Linked DNA regions of Methanothermobacter thermautotrophicus. The main gene of each other region encodes a partner of the protein of the gene in region 2 in a complex. Links are inferred from orthologs where the notes say so. Each region holds a gene or a part of one and is shown on either strand. Other genes may lie near its edges. The genes, in order: DNK57_RS07455 and DNK57_RS05305.

What was found.
Region 1: the proteins of DNK57_RS05305 (region 2) and DNK57_RS07455 are in contact, whole or in part, in a cryo-EM structure (PDB 9H1L), measured with the Methanococcus maripaludis proteins. The link is inferred for Methanothermobacter thermautotrophicus from one-to-one orthologs. Residues at the interface, in WP_011170365.1 of Methanococcus maripaludis: Ser79, Ser81, Arg82, His83, His84, Ala112, Gly113, Lys114, Asn115, Ile116, Asn139, Phe140, Glu141, Ser142, Cys143, Gly162, Pro163, Arg178, Arg179, Ala180, Gln181; in WP_104837391.1 of Methanococcus maripaludis: Cys8, Asp10, Ala12, Gly13, Ile16, Tyr17, Arg19, Ile20, Thr23, Cys41, Gln43, Asp44, Pro46, Phe48, Asp134, Asn137, Arg138, Val139, Phe140, Pro141, Glu142, Gly143, Arg145, Glu161, Lys162.

What each region holds. Positions count from the first base shown.
Region 1 is NZ_QKOF01000007.1:8,265-16,355, forward strand. Bases 2,860-5,654 are described here. They hold DNK57_RS07455 (methanogenesis marker 17 protein), read right to left. Parts: upstream 4,639-5,654; coding sequence 4,081-4,638; downstream 2,860-4,080. Other genes in these bases: mtnA (S-methyl-5-thioribose-1-phosphate isomerase), read right to left, coding at 2,860-3,194; nifB (FeMo cofactor biosynthesis protein NifB), read right to left, coding at 3,210-4,076; DNK57_RS07460 (methanogenesis marker 15 protein), read right to left, coding at 4,640-5,654. Also shown: DNK57_RS07430 (hypothetical protein), read left to right, coding at 77-274; dph5 (diphthine synthase), read right to left, coding at 276-1,070; DNK57_RS07440 (class I SAM-dependent methyltransferase), read left to right, coding at 1,168-2,250; more of mtnA, read right to left, coding at 2,265-2,859; more of DNK57_RS07460, read right to left, coding at 5,655-5,878; DNK57_RS07465 (methanogenesis marker 5 protein), read right to left, coding at 5,871-6,317; DNK57_RS07470 (DUF2111 domain-containing protein), read right to left, coding at 6,314-6,685; DNK57_RS07475 (methanogenesis marker 6 protein), read right to left, coding at 6,697-7,143; methyl-coenzyme M reductase-associated protein Mmp3, read right to left, coding at 7,118-8,091.
Region 2 is NZ_QKOF01000006.1:163,382-171,603, forward strand. What follows is about bases 3,160-6,085. They hold DNK57_RS05305 (methanogenesis marker 7 protein), read left to right. Parts: upstream 3,160-4,126; coding sequence 4,127-5,044; downstream 5,045-6,085. Other genes in these bases: comB (2-phosphosulfolactate phosphatase), read right to left, coding at 3,160-3,525; DNK57_RS05300 (hypothetical protein), read left to right, coding at 3,612-4,142; DNK57_RS05310 (metallophosphoesterase), read left to right, coding at 5,096-6,085. Also shown: DNK57_RS05275 (TIGR00269 family protein), read left to right, coding at 1-91; DNK57_RS05280 (GTPBP1 family GTP-binding protein), read right to left, coding at 234-1,823; DNK57_RS05285 (DUF1922 domain-containing protein), read right to left, coding at 1,840-2,049; DNK57_RS05290 (TraB/GumN family protein), read right to left, coding at 2,135-2,848; more of comB, read right to left, coding at 2,869-3,159; more of DNK57_RS05310, read left to right, coding at 6,086-6,166; DNK57_RS05315 (DUF134 domain-containing protein), read left to right, coding at 6,240-6,809; DNK57_RS05320 (NifB/NifX family molybdenum-iron cluster-binding protein), read left to right, coding at 6,826-7,176; DNK57_RS05325 (Mrp/NBP35 family ATP-binding protein), read left to right, coding at 7,185-8,006; DNK57_RS05330 (NifB/NifX family molybdenum-iron cluster-binding protein), read left to right, coding at 8,006-8,222.

The DNA.
Region 1 (8,091 bases), on a different replicon or contig from region 2:
ACAAGACGACACTGAATCCATGATCGCTGCCAAGTTATAAATAAAAACCCTAACAGATTATTAATGGTGTCCTTAGATGATAGAAAAGATTGAGCTCACCATGATAAACGGGACTGTCCATCACTTCAAGAGGGGCAAATTTGGGGTTGAAATGATAAAGGTTGACAAGGATAAGTGCCTCATACTGGTGAGCTTTGCTGAGAGAGAATTCGGGAAAAGAGAGATAATCATCCCCCTCCAGAATGTTGAAAAATGCGAGTATCTCCTGAGATAAACTACAGGATCATCCTCTCCACCACAGCCCTGGGTGCCCCCGCAATCTCAACAAGGTATTCTGCCTCAATGAAATGAAGGCCGGCAGGAATCACAAGGCAGTGAAGTGGATCCCCAAAGTCCTCATCAACCAGTGCATCTATTCTATCAGCCCTCACAACGGGTTCCTCAGACCCCGCCCTTGCTATGACAACTGCAAGGGTTTCGCCGGTAATTGTATCATCATCAAGTTTCTCTGATGCCCTCAGGAGGTACCTGAGTCCCTCATTGGCAGTCATATACCTGTCCCGGTGGGCTTCTATATCCAGGAGCACGAGGGAATGGGAGCCAGCCTCAAGGTTCTCCCCTATGTTGGTGTAGGGTGATGTGGGAAAGTAGTTATCAGTTGTGAATGGTATAGTGATTATCCTTCCAAACTTGTAGGCCTGGAGACCTGCAAGTCCAGGGGCGGCCGATACTATGGATGAAGAATGGATGACCCTCGTCTCTACACCCCTCCTGTGGGCGTCTATTAGGAGCTCGGTGTGTGTTGTTGCCACAAGAGGATCCCCCGCCACAAGTAGTGCCACATCAATCTCTGAGGCCCTTTCAATGGGGATTCTTTCCTCCTCGATTTCTCCCCTCCCCAGTACCTTCACCCTTCTACCTATTCTCTTCTCGATTGCCGATAAACTGGACCCCTGGAGCATTGCAGTGTAGAATTCAGCGTAAACCTCGTCACAGTCCTCTATGGCCTTCAGGCCCTTGATTGATATGTCATCCTCGTCATAGAGTCCAAGTCCAATTATGTATAGCATCTTAACCCTCCATAACAGGTATCAGAAACGATTAATAACGGTATATATGCACGTGACCTAATATAATAGGTGACTAAAGATAGGGGAAGTTTCAATCATGAAGGGTTTGAAGGTTCCAAAGAAGATGGCGAATGATATCATAAAGATGCTTGCTGATGGGTCAGTGCTGAACAGGGACTACCGCATAGGCAGGGACCATGAATACGTGTACATACCCCTGAGGGAGGAGGCAGTGGTCCCTGAGATTGAGGGTGCTGAACTTGTTGATCATGAATTCGAGGAGAGCAGGCGCTCCCCTGCAAACTTTACTGAGATTCTGAAATCAAAAATCCCTGAAGATGCCCTTGCATCCATCAGGAGATCCTTTGACATAATAGGGGATACTGTGATACTTGAGATACCATTGGAGCTTCATGATTACCGTTTCATCATCGGTGAAGCCGCCCTTGAATTCACAGGCAGAAAGGCTGTCTACATGAAGAGGAGTGGTGTGAAGGGGGTTACCAGGACAAGGGAGCTTGAACTGATTGCAGGGTCACCTGTGTCAGAGACCATCCACAGGGAGTATGGAAGCCGGATAAAGGTGGATGTAAAGGACGTGTACTTCAGCCCCAGGCTTGCAAATGAGAGGGAAAGGGTCGCTTCTCAGGTGAAGGATGGTGAGGTCGTCCTTGATATGTTTGCTGGTGCCGGTCCCTTCGCCATTGCAGTTGCAAGGCATGGCAGGGCTTCGCGCATCTATGCCGTTGACATAAACCCCTCCGCTGTCAGTTACATAGAGGAGAATGCCAGACTGAACCATGCAGAGGATGTTATAGTTGCAGTTGAAGGTGATGTTAGGGAGTTCCTCAGGGACAGGGAGTGCTTTGCTGACCATATTATAATGAACCTCCCTGGAAGTGCCTGCGAATTTCTTGATGATGCCATCAGGGCAGTGCGGGACGGTGGAGTTATACACTACTATGAATTTGCAAGGGACTTCAGAACACCTGCGAACCGTTTGAAGGAGGCTGCGAAGCCCTTTACTGTTGAAATCCTTGATAAAAGGAGGGTTAAATCAAGGAGCCCCGGGGTCTGGCATATTGGCATCGACGCCAGAATAAGGAAGGGTGACCCTTTAAATCAGGAAAAAAAGGTGAAGTTGTTTAGGGCCGCTGCAAAGCTGGACTCTCCTGTATGAATTCTGTTTCTCCGCTACAGGGGGTCGAGGATGCCTTTCTCAGTTATAATTCCTGATATGAGGTCTGATGGTACGATATCAAATGCTGGGTTAATGGCCTCTGTCTCCTGAGGTGCTATCCTGCATCCGCCATAATATAGAACCTCTACAGGATCCCGCTCCTCTATCTCAATATCATAGATTGAGTTTTCCATGTCAAATGTGCTCATGGGTGCTGCAACATAGAAGGGGACATTGAAACGTTTTGCTGCGAGGGCAACCATGAGTGAGCCTATCTTGTTTGCCACTCCCCCCTCTGCGATACGGTCGGCGCCTATTATCACCTTATCGATCATGCCAGTCTGCATCAGGTAGCCCGCTGCAACATCCGCTATCAACTTAACAGGGATGCCCTCCTGCTGCATCTCCCAAACACTGAGCCTTGCACCCTGACCAACTGGCCTTGTTTCATCACATATGACGGTTAAACGTTTTCCCTCACCCCATGCGGCCCTTATAACCCCCAGGGCTGTCCCGTAGTCAACACAGGCAAGGGCCCCTGCATTGCAGTGGGTTAAAACCGTGTCACCATCATCTATGACCCCTGCGCCGTGTCTTCCTATGGCCCTGTTGGTCTCCATGTCCTCCCTGTATATTCTGATGGCCTCATCCAGGGGAGAGTCAGATTTCATCACACGGTCAACCGCCCAGAAGAGGTTCACTGCTGTTGGCCTTGAAGCCCTTATCTCATCTGCTGCCACCTCAACATCCTCGCCTGCTAGTTCCGCCATTGCAACACCGAATGCTGCTGTAACACCTATGGCCGGGGCCCCCCTGACAACCATGTTCTTTATGGCATATATGACGTCCCTGTAGTTCCTGCAGTGGAAGTACTCGAGGGAGTCCGGTAGTCTGCGCTGATCTATGAGGACCAGCTCCCCATCCTTCCATTCGATGGTCTTCATGTTATCCATCCATTATCAGTAGTGGCTCGCTGGTGTCATGTCAAGGTGCTTATCGGCTCCCCTCTTCCCAGGGATCCCGTAGGCGTCTGCCCTGCACTGTGTGCATGCCCTGAATACAGGTATTATCTTTTCAACTTCGTTGCGGACCCTTTCGATCTGTTCACATGTGGGTCTCGGGTAGTCCTTCATCTCGCCCATGGGTATGAGGGGTATTATGTTCATGAGGGACGCGCCCCTCTTTTTAACCTCCCTTGCAATGTCAACTATATGTTCATCGTTGAGTCCAGGTATGAGGACGCTGTTGACCTTTACAATGATCCCCCTCTCGGCGAGCTTCTCAATGCCCTCCAGCTGGTTCCTTGAGAGAACCTCAAAGGCCTCCCTTCCATGGTATACCTTATCCCTGTAGACGACGAAGGAGTATATCTTCTCCCCTATCTCAGGGTCCACTGCGTTCACGGTTACTGTGACTGTGTTAACCCCGAGTTCTGCAATTTCATCTGCCTTGTCAGGTAGAAGGAGGCCGTTGGTGCTCATACATTTAAGGAGGTCCGGGAATTTCTTGCTGGCCTTCTTGAAGAACTCGAATGTCTCCTCATTGGCCAGAGCATCTCCGGGGCCTGCCACGCCAATTACACTTATCGGCATCTCTTCCTTAACCTTCTCCACATGTTTTATGGCGTCATCGGCTGTCATGAGCCTTCCTGTCACACCGGGACGTCTTTCACATTCGTTTATGTCCCTGGTGCAGAACTTGCAGTGAATGTTGCAGCGGGGTGCTATTGGAACATGCACCCTTCCCACCCTGTCATGCAGTTTCTCGTTGAAGCATGGGTGGACCTTTGTTATGTGTGCAAATCTTGTCTGTCTCTGATCTGACATTTCTTCACCTCATCCCATCAATTATCTCCCTCGCCTTGAGGATCCATTCATCCCTGAGTAACTCATCGGTGCATACGAGGGCGATTATGTTATCCTCTGACAGGTCCCTTATAACCCGGAATCCCTCTGGTATTATACGGAAGATTGCATCGTATACCCTCTTCTTGAGGTTGAGTGAGGGATCATGGACCGTCATTCCGGTGATATCCGAGACCGGATCCTCGATTATCACCTCAAACCTGGAGGGCTGGCGGATCCTGCCCCTTCCCTGTGTCTCCCATAGCCTTTCAAGTAGCTGTGGGAGGTAGGTCTCATCCTTTATCCTTAGATGAATGGAACCTGTGGCCTTATCAACCTCCATTTCAGCCATGTCCTCCAGGTGAACGGGTTCAGATGTCCTCTGTGTCTTAACAGCTATTATGAAGACCGGTTCCCTTGGATCAACCCATATCCTCAGGTCATCTATGGCCCTTGAAAGTTGCAGGTCCTGGAGAATCTGCCTGGTGATTATGTCGTACACCGCGGCCCCGCGGGGGTCATAGCATTCAATCTGTATTCCCATATTAATCCTCACCGGCCTTCTTCATTCCTGAAACAAGGAGCGCAGCCCCAACTGCACCGATGTGCTGTGAGTATGGTGGCACTATGACATCTATACCTCCCAGGATGTCGCTGACTGCCTGGACAAGGCCCTCTATGAGTGATGTTCCTCCTACCTGTATGAGGGGCTCCCTGACATCTATCTCCTGAAGCTGCTGCTCGTAGACCTGTTCGGCCACAGAGTGACATGCTGCCGCTGCTGCATCCTCCCTGGAGGTTCCCGCTGCCAGGGCTGTGACAAGGTCCTGTATACCGAATACTATGCAGTAGCTGTTCAGAAGGGCCTTCCTGTAGTCTCCCCTGAGGGCGAGGCTTCCAAGTTCATCTATCTCCACCCCAAGTCTCCTGGCGGTTATCTCAAGGAATCGGCCGGAAGCACCGGCACAGATACCCCCCATGGTGAAGTTGTCTGGTATGCCATCGTTGACCGTGATGACCTTGTTGTCCATACCACCTATGTCCAGGACCGTTGCCTCTCCCCTCTGGTGGTCTGCCAGGAACACTGCGCCCTTGGAGTTGACGCTCAGTTCCTCCTGGATAAGGTCCGCCCCATAGTGCTTTCCTATTGTGAGCCTGCCGTATCCTGTAACACCCATCCCATCAATATCCTCAAGTTTGTAGCCGGTCCCTGAGAGTGCCTCCTCTATGCCCTTCTCTGCTGAGCCTATGACATCAGTTGTGGGCAGCCAACCGGTACCTATGACCTCATTATCCTCCATGAGGACGACCTTGGTTGTGGTTGATCCTGAGTCGATACCAAGGGTCAGACCCTCCTGTTTCTCCCTTGCCAGTATGCTCTTCCTTGCGACGATAGTGGATAGGGCCTCCATACGTATGAAGAGTTCATCCGCCTTGGTCCTCTCTGTAAAGGAGTAGGTTACAACCGGCAGCCGGGTATTCTGCTGGATGAACCTCCTGAGCTCATTCCTCACAAGGGCGCCCTCGGCACACCGGAAGCACGTTGCTATGAAGACTGCATCTGCATCTGTTTTACCCTCAACGAGGGACATTGCCCTTGCTATCATCAGTCTTATGCTTGAACTGGCACAGTTGAAACCGAACTTTTCATAGGCCTCCTCTATGTAGTCAAGGTCTGCCTCTGGAATAACTATCTCTGCCCCGAAGGTTTCGGCGGCCTTTTCAATTTCCTTCTGGACACCGCTGTAGTCGGTTCCGCATGAAATCTGGGCTATTTTAACCATTTTGAGCCTCCAGTTCATCTAAGAAATTGTTTATCTTATTTACAACCTCTATTGTCTCCTCACGTGTGCGGGGATACTTCAGTTCAAGGGTGGGTATCCCCCTCTTCCTGAGATGGAAGACACAGAGCTCATTGGTCCTTGCGCAGCCTATGCATCCGAAGCCGAAGGGCGCCTCCTCCATTATTATGGCTGCGTCTGCCTCCTCTATGAGCGGACCGAAGATTGACATTCTGCCCCTGACACCTGATGGGACCTCTATTGCAGCGTACTTCAGTCCCTTGATGGGGTCCTCCTCGGTTATATTGAAGGGAGGCGAGTCTATTTCAGGGTCTGTGACCTTCTTTTTTATTTCCTTCTGGATTACAAGTGGCTCATGTCCCCTTCTCTCAACAAGATCAGCCAGTATCAGTGAGTTCGGTGGAAATATGGCTATCTTCAATAGAATTCCCCCTTATCTGTGTCCTGGGGTCTTCTTGCTATCTCAACCATGTCTGTGAAGAGCCCCTTTGTCGCGTCAACGATGCCCACAGCACATATAACCTCGCCCTCCTCCATGAGGGGTACGACAACGACGGGAATCCCCCTGTAGGGTCCCCTCTCAGGTGTCTCCCTGGCTATTTCCCCTGACTCAAGGACCTTCTCAAGAACGGGTCCTGTGTAGTTATCATCCACCACCCTTCCGTCCTCTATCCTGAGACCGGGTGATTCCCTGCTCCTTATTGTGAGGGGCAGACGACTTACAAGTTCATGTATGCAGATACCAAGTTCCCTCAGTTCCTCTCCAGTTGATGATGATGTTATTTTCATTTTAACCAGCCCTATGTTTTTTGTTTTGATTTTTGAGCTTCTTCAGCTATCCTGCGGAATTCATCAACAGATATCTTCTCCTTTCTTTCGGGTGTGACCTCCTGTGGTTTTTCAAGTGCCTCACATACGTATCCCAGGAGTTTGAATTCCTTCTCAAGCTGATGGTATCCCTCCCGTGCGGCCCCCCTCTGTCCTCTGCATCTCCTGGGGTCCCCCGGTGGAAAGCCCCTCTCCTTTGTGAATATGTTGGTGGGGTCAAGGCTCCTTATCCTTTTCACGGCCTCCATCACCACCTCCTCATCTCCATGGATAAGTGCTCCATAGCATGTTGACTTTATTGTGAGGGGAAGGCCAAGGAGGTGGAGTTTCTGGACGAGTTCCGATGAACTCAGCCTCGCCGATGGGCCCAGTATTATCATCCTGGTTGCCTTTTCACCCTCTTTTTCTTTCCCGGACATATACCGTATCCCCCTCTTTCAGTTTTTCAACATTCTCAATTCCACCTGTGATCTTACCTATCATGTTGGTGCCGTTGAATGGTTCCCCGGTGGGGCCATATTCATCATTGTCCTCAAGCCTCACACCCACCATACCTATGTGGCGCCGTGACATGTTGGTTATGCCTATGTTTCCCTTCTTAACGCATCTCTCAGGCGTATTTTCAGGTATGAGGCCCTTTGCCAGTGATTTATCCCCTTCAAACATGACCACCTTCATTCCAGGGAAGGCAAAGTGTACCTTTAGGGATCCTATCGGTGTGTCTATGAGGCCTGTGAGCCTGCGGAAGTACCAGGAGGATCTGGGGGCATCCGGGTCAAGTTCTATCTCAAGGATCTTATCCGGATCAATGCCAATGGTCCTGACCTTCCCCTCCCTCAGGATGTCCATGGTGTAGGGTGGGTCCTGGACCACGACGATGGCATCATCGTCAAGTATACCCTCACGCACCTGTTCTATACCATATCCCCTGAGATACTCCTCGGCCTCCTTCTGGGTCATGGCCACTGTCATTATCCTTCCAGGTTCGCATTCAACCGTTATCTGGTCTCCCTCACCTGCTATGTCAACCAGTTCCATGCCCTCTGTAACATGGCCTATGATGCTGTGGGAGGGGGTTGAAACCCTGTCCTCCCTGTAGATGTAGACCCTTCCAGCGCCCCTTCCTGTGTTTCTGAGTGTCACTGTCCCACGGTTTCTCTTGTCAATTTTTTCAGGGTCCTTTTTTATCCCCTGGAGCGAGTAAAAGCCTATGAAGGAATTTGCCTCATAGTCAACCCTGAGTTTCCCGTCCTCCAGCATCGAGAAGAAGTGTTCCACTGACTGTGGTGATTCAGGGGAGGGTTTAACCTTCACGTAGGTGAAGAGCTGGTTGCCCTCCTCAAGTTCTGTGTTGAGGTCTGTTACAG
Region 2 (8,222 bases):
CGGGGGTCTCAGTGAATGTATACAGTGTGGAGAACCTTCATCAGGGGATAAATGTAAGGCATGCGAGTTCCTGGAACTCATAAAAAACTGATTAAAGCGCATGTTATTGTGCCGCGTGTTTTTTGGTTTATTCTTATCAGAGTGTGGTATTGTGTTGTGTCGCATGAGGGTTTATCTTATCCTAGTCACTACTTGATGGAGCCACGGCCAACATGTATTTATGGGGAGGGGGTTTATCTTATGATCCTTGTCACTGAACCTATCCCCTTGCTCCTTCCCTCACGGAAGATTATCTTCTGACCTTCCCTCACATGGTGGGGCCTGTACTTGAACCTCATCCTCACCCTGCCCCTGTCACCTGCAGACATGAAATCAGAGTCAAGGGGTTCAAGAACGGTTGTCTCGGCTATGGTTTCAATGTGGGTCACACTCTCATAGCCCGCCTTTATGGTTGTCGGATGCACCAGTATGGCGACCTCTGCCTCAAATTCCCTCACAGCTTCAGGTTCATAGTCTGGATGGGAGAGTATCATACCCCTCTCTATCTCATCAGGGGAGGCCCCGGATATGGATATGCCGACGATGTGGCCGGGCTCTGCACAACCTATCCGGTAGTGGTGCATTTCTATTGATTTGACGGTGACCTCCCTGAATTTCCCTGTCTTAAGGGGTCCCAGGAGGAGGGTGTCACCCTTTTTCACCAGTCCCTGCTGGATTGTCCCGCTGACAACGGTACCAACACCCCTGATGGAGTATATCTTGTCTATGTACATGAGGAATGGCTTCTCATCATCCTTAACATCCCGCCTGACCCTGAGGTTCAGGAAGAGTTCATCGAGGATTTCAAGGCCCTCCCCTGTAACTGAGGAGGTCTCGATTATGGGGACTATGTGCTGGTTCATCTTACCGGCTATCCCGGCTGCAGCATCCCTGCTCTTCACATGGAAGGGGATCCTTCCGACCAGTTTAAGCAGTTCAGATATCTTCTTCCTCACATTCCTCTGGTTTTCAGCGGTGGCCATATCGCACTTTGTGAGGGCCACGATTACCGGGAGCTCCATGGCGATCATTATACCCAGGTGCTCCCTTGTTATGTGGGTGGGCCCCTCATCGGCTGCCACCGTGAGGAGTCCGTAGTCGAGCTTCTGACCCACAATCCCCCTTATGGTCGTTCGAAGCCAGGGTTCATGGCCGACGGTGTCAACGAAGGATATGACTCTATCTGCTTCATCCATGAGGCGTGACTTCTCCTTCCTGTCAAGGGGGTTCTTGAGCCTCATAACCCTGCCGTCCCTGAAGCCGTAGATGGCAAAGGAGAGATCAGCCGACAGGCCCCTCTCTATCTCATGCTTCTGGACATCAAGGAATATCCTTGTCTTACCGCTCCCATCATCAGGGGTGCCTGTTGTGAGGGTCCCCAGGAGGGTGCTCTTACCATGGTCCACGTGGCCAGCAACACCCACCAGGAGGTGCTCCCTTGCTGTTTTCGCCTTCCTTGAGATTACAACCTCTGCTACCATACCCTCTGTACCCTCATGGAGGTTAACCTCCTCCACAACTGCACCTATCTCACTGCTGAGGGTTCTTAGGACCTTGACTGACTCATCCAGTTTATCAGCAGGGAGGCCGACCGGTTCACCGCTGTCCTCCACACCCAGGAGGTACACTGCCCTGCCCTTACCCCTCTCCATACGGTACTTCATCTGGGATATCAGGCCCTTTCTACGGTCCATCTTCAGGTGATACCCGGCTGAGAGGGCCTTCTTGAATTCTATGTTCCTTCTCTCACCCGGGGATGTGAATGATCTCAGGTCTTCTATCATATCTCTGAATCTATTCCTATTTTATGGGATTTGTGAAATGGCATGAGCCATATTTTTCTTCCTGCAGTTTTCTTACAAGTTCCGATGCTTCCTCGAAGCTATCAGCCCTTCCGAATATGCGTCTATCTTTGACATTCACGGTCCTCCCGCAGACGCATTTCCGGGTTTTTGCACCCTCCCTTGAGTAGAGGGCCCTTCCACAGTCGCATCTGAATATTATGTACATCATATCACACTGCAGCTTACTGGTTTACATTTATGGGGGGTCATTAATTAATGATTTTTTCCTTCATCGATGATCATCCATCTTTCTACAACGGTTCCAGATCGGGGGGTATCTTCATCAGTTCATCAATTGGCGGCAGCTTCTCGGGCTCCTGGAGGTACTCCTCTATACCCTTCCTGTGACCGGCGCCCACAACAGCCACCACCCGGTCCTCCTCGATGGAGAGCAGCCTGTGGGCCATGAAGGCATCCCTTTCTTCAACTAGGACACGGTATGCTGCCGGAGAGATCTTTTTGAACTCCTCCATAACCTCAAGGAGAGTATCATCACTTTTGAGGTCTTCGATCTCCTTCGGATCATCCTTCCAGAGGAATGATCTTATTATCCCTGCGAAGAATCTGAGCTTCTCAATCCTCCCCATGGATTTAATGGCCCTCTGCATGGTCAGTCCGATGTCACGGTCTATGAGTGCCAGTCCAGCTCCCACATCATGGGCGGCCTCTATGGCTGCCAGCATCTCTGAGCCGGGTTTCACGCCCAGATCCTCACCAACCTTCCGCTGGAAGTAGGTTAAAACCCAGCCCGCAAGGATCACCCCAGGGTTTCCATGGCGTAGGGCTTCCCAAAGGGATGGTTCATCCCTCTGAACCCCGAATTTTTCATCCATGAGCCTGCGGTATCTCTCAGCGTCCAGTTCAACTGCAACGACGTCTGGTTCCATCTCAAGGATGGTTCTTCTTACCTCCTCTATACTTTTACTTGATACGTGTGCTGTTCCTATGATCTTCAGTTCCTTCATCTTCGATGCAGCCTCCGGATCTACTCCATGAGTTCTATTCTCCCATCACGGTAGATGGGAACGTTCCCTGTTATGTTCCTCCTGATGCAGTACTCAACGTCCTCCATGAATCCAAGGCCTCCCAGCCTTTCAGCTGATCTGGATCTGCGTATGGCATCATCAACCAGGGATCTGTCCTGAACTGCTAGTACTGAGGCCTCTGCATATTCGTCCATTTCACCATCGATGGCCGCTATTATTTCACCGGCGCAGAGGAAGTCCTCTATGGCAAATCTCCCATTAACACCGGCCATAACCACCTCAACTTCATCTGAAAGTTCCCTTGCAGCCTCAGCCACGGCATCCAGGTTGTTGAGACACCCAACAAGGGCATCTGACTCAACAGATTCAAGGATCCTTGTGCCGTTACTGGTGGTGAGCACCAGCGCATCCCCACTGTAGTTCTTAACTTCAATGGGGGAGTTGGCTATGAAGCCGGGGAGGGTCTCACCTCCACGTTCCCCTGCAACCAGGTAACCCTTCCCGGAGTACTCAAGGGCCTCTTCAATGTCAGCAACAGGGATAACCTCCCTGAACCGGTCAAGGGCTGCCGTGATGGTTGCACTGGCCCTCAGGAGGTCCACCATTATGCAGAGTCCACTGCCTTCCGGTCTTTCAAAGCTCAGCATTACCCTCATCGGTACACCTTCACTTCATCAGCACACATTTTATTATAATTGATAGAGAATTTATTGATTAGGTATATAGGCTTGTGGGTGAATTCATGAGGATCGTCACAACCCCCATGTGTGAGGGGATACTGAGGATTGCAGGTGTCAGGGGATACCGTGTCACCAGGAACCCTGAGGACGAGGATGCAGATGTTGCCTTCGTACTCTCTGAGACACCTCTGGACGGGGCCATTAAACTTAAACTCAACACATTCCCCCAGATAAGGGAGGCAGTGGCCACCGTCTTTAAGACAATCCAGGAAATGGACCCTGATAGTCTTAAGTATTCCTCAACCAGCGAGATTGACTTTGAAGTCTGCTCTCCATGGTGGCATGACCCCTCACGGCTCCGGGAGAGGAACAGCAAAATAAAAGTAAGGGTTTATTCAAATTTCTTAAGGGATATAGTGGAGGACATGGGCTTCAGCGTGGTTGATGGGGATGCTGACTTCACTGTATGTCCTGACTACATGGAACTTGACTGTATAAGGGTGCCCTCCCACAGGAACCTTCCCCTGGACCCTGTTAAGAGGGCCCTATTCAGGTACAGGTATCTGGAGAGGAAACTATGTATGAAACCTTAACGTATCAGGGCGGTGTGCACCGCCATGAGGAGATGAAGGAACTCATTGAGGACCTGGGGGGCTTCGTGCTCCAGGAGAACATGCTTCAGATGGACCTGATACTCACCCTGGCGGTCCCAATAGAGGACGTGGATAAGGTCAGGGAGAAGGCTAAGGAGCTCCTGGGGAAGATCAAGGTGGCCCCCATGGCTGGTACCGAGATAGCCATTGTCTCCCCGACCCTTGCCAGGCACCACCTTCCCCACTCTGCCTGTGACATATCAGAGTACCTCAGGAGATACGGTGCCAAGGATAACATGATAGGACTTGCCCGTGGCGCAGGTAAGGGCATCTCAAGGATATCTGAGGATGAGAAAAAACTCATAGAGGAGCATGACCTTGCAGTTTTCGCACTCGGGAGCTTTGAGCAGTGCATAAAGGACAAGGTCCACCTCTTCAGTGACATAAAGATCCCGGTGGTTGTCACTGGTTCCCCCGAGGAGATTGACCTCAGCGACCTTCCAGGCGCAGACGCCTACGTTGGTGGTCTCGGGAGGATACCCCGGAGGCTGAAGAGGGGAGAGGATATACGAGCGTTAAGGAAGCTTGTGGAGGTTGTTGAGGGACTCCTTGATCAGAAAAGGCGTGATATGGCTGCTGATCCTCCTCTTGTCCCATCCATACTTGTGAAGACCGAGATAGAGAACCAGGTGCCTGCCATCAGGGAGGTATACTCACCAACTCCTGTAACCAGTCAGCTTGATGGTGTCCGCGTCAAACTCAACTATGACCGCTACCATGAGGAGATAGCCGACGTGAGGGTATCTGATTACCGGCTGGGGGATATCTCTGAGATCAGGAAGTCAATGATGTATGACTACATCCTTGTGAAGCTCCTCCCCGAGAGTTCAATAGTTCAGTGATTACTAAATGGAGAGGCGACTCAGCTTTGACTTCAGTGGTTCAGTGATTTGATGAAGAGGGAGATACAGGTTTCTGCTTTCATCATCTTCATCACACTTGGCTATTACCTTTTAAACATCCTTGCCCTGGGATTTCTTGGCGCGGAGTTTCTCAGCATCCCCCTGACCCTTCTACTACCTGCATCAATCCTGATTGAGAGGGAGAAACCGAACCCCATTTCAAGGGCCACCTACATTTTTTCAATGCTGTGGCTGGTCTTCATGATCTATCTCCTCACTGGATGGGCCCTAATTCAATTCATATGGTTCTTCATGGACCTCCCATGGCTGAAGGTTCTGACCGTATCATCGGCTGCAGTAGCTGTCGCATATGGCGTATTCAGAGCTGCAAGGCCTGAAATTAAGTTTGTTGAGATCCCTTTTCCTGTTGAGGAAAGTTTGAGGTTCGTCCAGCTCTCTGACGTTCACATGGGAACGGTACGCTCTGCAGGTTTCCTCAAAGGGGTTTCAGGGGCTGTCAACAGGGTTGAACCGGCAGCGGTTTTAATAACAGGGGACCTTCTGGATGGTTCAAGGCCTGTGGATTCCAGCATTCTATCAACCCTTAAAACAGAGGCACCCATATTTTTTGTTTCGGGTAATCATGATACCTATGCAGGTGACTTCAGAGCAACTGTTTCTGATGCAGGTATGATGTGTATTGATCAGTCTGTCATCGAATTTGAGGGTATACAGATAATAGGTGTTGGTTACTCCATGGAGAGGCATTCAATTCCAGCCATACTTGACATGCTCGATTTTGATGAGGATAGACCAGCGCTGCTTCTCCATCATCTTCCTGTGGACTGGGAGGATGCCAGGGAGCGCGGTATTGACCTTCAGCTATCTGGCCACACCCACGGCGGACAGTTCTACCCCTTCAACATCATCGTGGGACTGATGTTCCCATTTCTGAGGGGACTTTATTCTGATTCAGGGAGCTTCCTCTATGTTTCGGAGGGTACAGGTACCTGGGGTCCACCTGTACGTCTCGGATCATCCTGTGAGATAACTGTTATTGACCTGGTCCCTTTAAGGGGATGTGATGAGGGGAACTCCGGGGACCTACATTTACATGGATGAAACTGGCTTTTCAGCTGATTGCATGGTACTGGTGCAAAACTATATATACCAGTTTTGAATATATATTCAAAACATGCCTAGACCGAGAAGATTCAGAAGAATTCTTGGAGAACCCCGTGTGGTCACATTTTCTCCGGAAGCCAGTGAGGATGAGACAGTGGTTGAGATAACCCTCGATGAATTTGAGGCAATAAGGCTGAGGGACTACCATGACATTAAACAGAAAAAGGCCGCTGAGATCATGGGAATATCACAGCCAACATTCCACAGAACCCTGACATCAGCACGGGGAAAGATAGCAGTGGCTCTGGTCGAGGGCAGACCAATAATACTGAAGGGAGGTGATTATATCACAGACAGAAGAAGATACAAATGCATGGACTGCCAGTTCGAATGGATCTCACCTGAAAAGGAATACAAAAAATGTCCGGACTGCGGTTCAGAGAACATAAACGTCGTATCAGCCGAAACAATACCAAGGTTTGGTAGAGGCGGATACGGAAGGGGCTTTGGTGCTGGACGCGGAGCTCCACGTGTCTGCAAATGCATTGAATGTGGATACGAGGCACCGAAAACACCTGGAGTACCCTGCAGGACAGAGAAGTGTCCTAAGTGCGGAGCACCAATGTGCGGCGCCGACTGAACAGGAGGACCATCAGATGAAAATATGTATTCCCGTAATGGAAGAAAGGGGCATGGATTCAAAGGTTTCAGAGCACTTTGGAAAAACGCCCCTATTTGCTTTTTATGATGACGAAGTAAATGAACTGGAAATAATAAAAATAGAGGGAAGGCACAGCGGAGGAAGACTAACACCCGCAGAGATTCTGGTAAATTCCGATGCAGATCTCCTCATATGCGCAAATATGGGCTCAAAGGCCATTAACCTTCTCAGGACACATGGTGTTGATGTTCTGATGGGTGCCAGGGGAACAGTGGCTGAGACACTCAAAATGCTTAAAATGGGTGAGCTCACAGGAGCTGCAGATCCCTGCAATGGACTTCATTGAGGTGCATCATGACTGCTGAAGACACTCAAAAACTGACCATAATGGAACAGGACGTGAAAATCGCGAGGGCCATGTCCAAAATAAAACATAAAATCGTTATTATGAGTGGAAAGGGGGGTGTTGGGAAGTCCACAGTCACAGTAAAACTTGCTGAAGAGTTTACCAGGAATGGTTACAGTGTATGTGTACTTGATGCAGATGTCCATGGCCCTGATATCCCGAAGATGATGCATGTGAGGGAACCCGAGATCACCCTGACAGGAAATCTTATAAATCCCATACCCACACCAGTGGGTGCAACTGTGATGTCAATAGAATTCTTCCTCCCATCAGAGGACACACCGGTCATATGGAGGGGACCAAAAAAGACAGGGGCCATAAGACAGCTACTTGCAGATGTTAACTGGGAAGGAATCGACGTTTTAATCGTTGATAACCCTCCGGGAACAGGGGATGAGCCACTAACGGTTCTCCAGTCCATTCCTGGCATTGACGGTGTGGTCATAGTCACAACCCCCCAGGAAGTTTCAATCCATGACGTTGAAAAATGTATCAACATGGTTAATCACCTGAAGATTCCAGTCATGGGAATCATAGAGAACATGTCATATCTCCATTGTCCAGAATGCGGCAAAAAGATATTTCTATTCGGTAAAGATGGTGGAAAATATCTTGCAGAAAAATTTGATCTCCAGTTTCTGGGTGAAATCCCCTTTGAAACAGGGATATCTGGGGATAATGAATCATCAGCCATTTCAGACATCAACACCGAGATGGTGAAGATATTCAATAAACTTGAGAAGTACCTTAAAGATGGTGGTGTTAATTAATGAAGATAGCAATAGCGTCCTCTGGAACCGATCTGGAATCAGAGGTCAGCAGATTTTTTGGCAGAGCTCCCTATTTCATGATTGTTGAAATGAAGGATGGTAATATAGAATCCTCCGAAGTCATTGAAAACCCTTCAGCATCAGCTTCAGGGGGAGCAGGTATAAAAACAGCCCAGATAATTGCAAATAATGGTGTGGAGGCAGTTATAGCTTCTT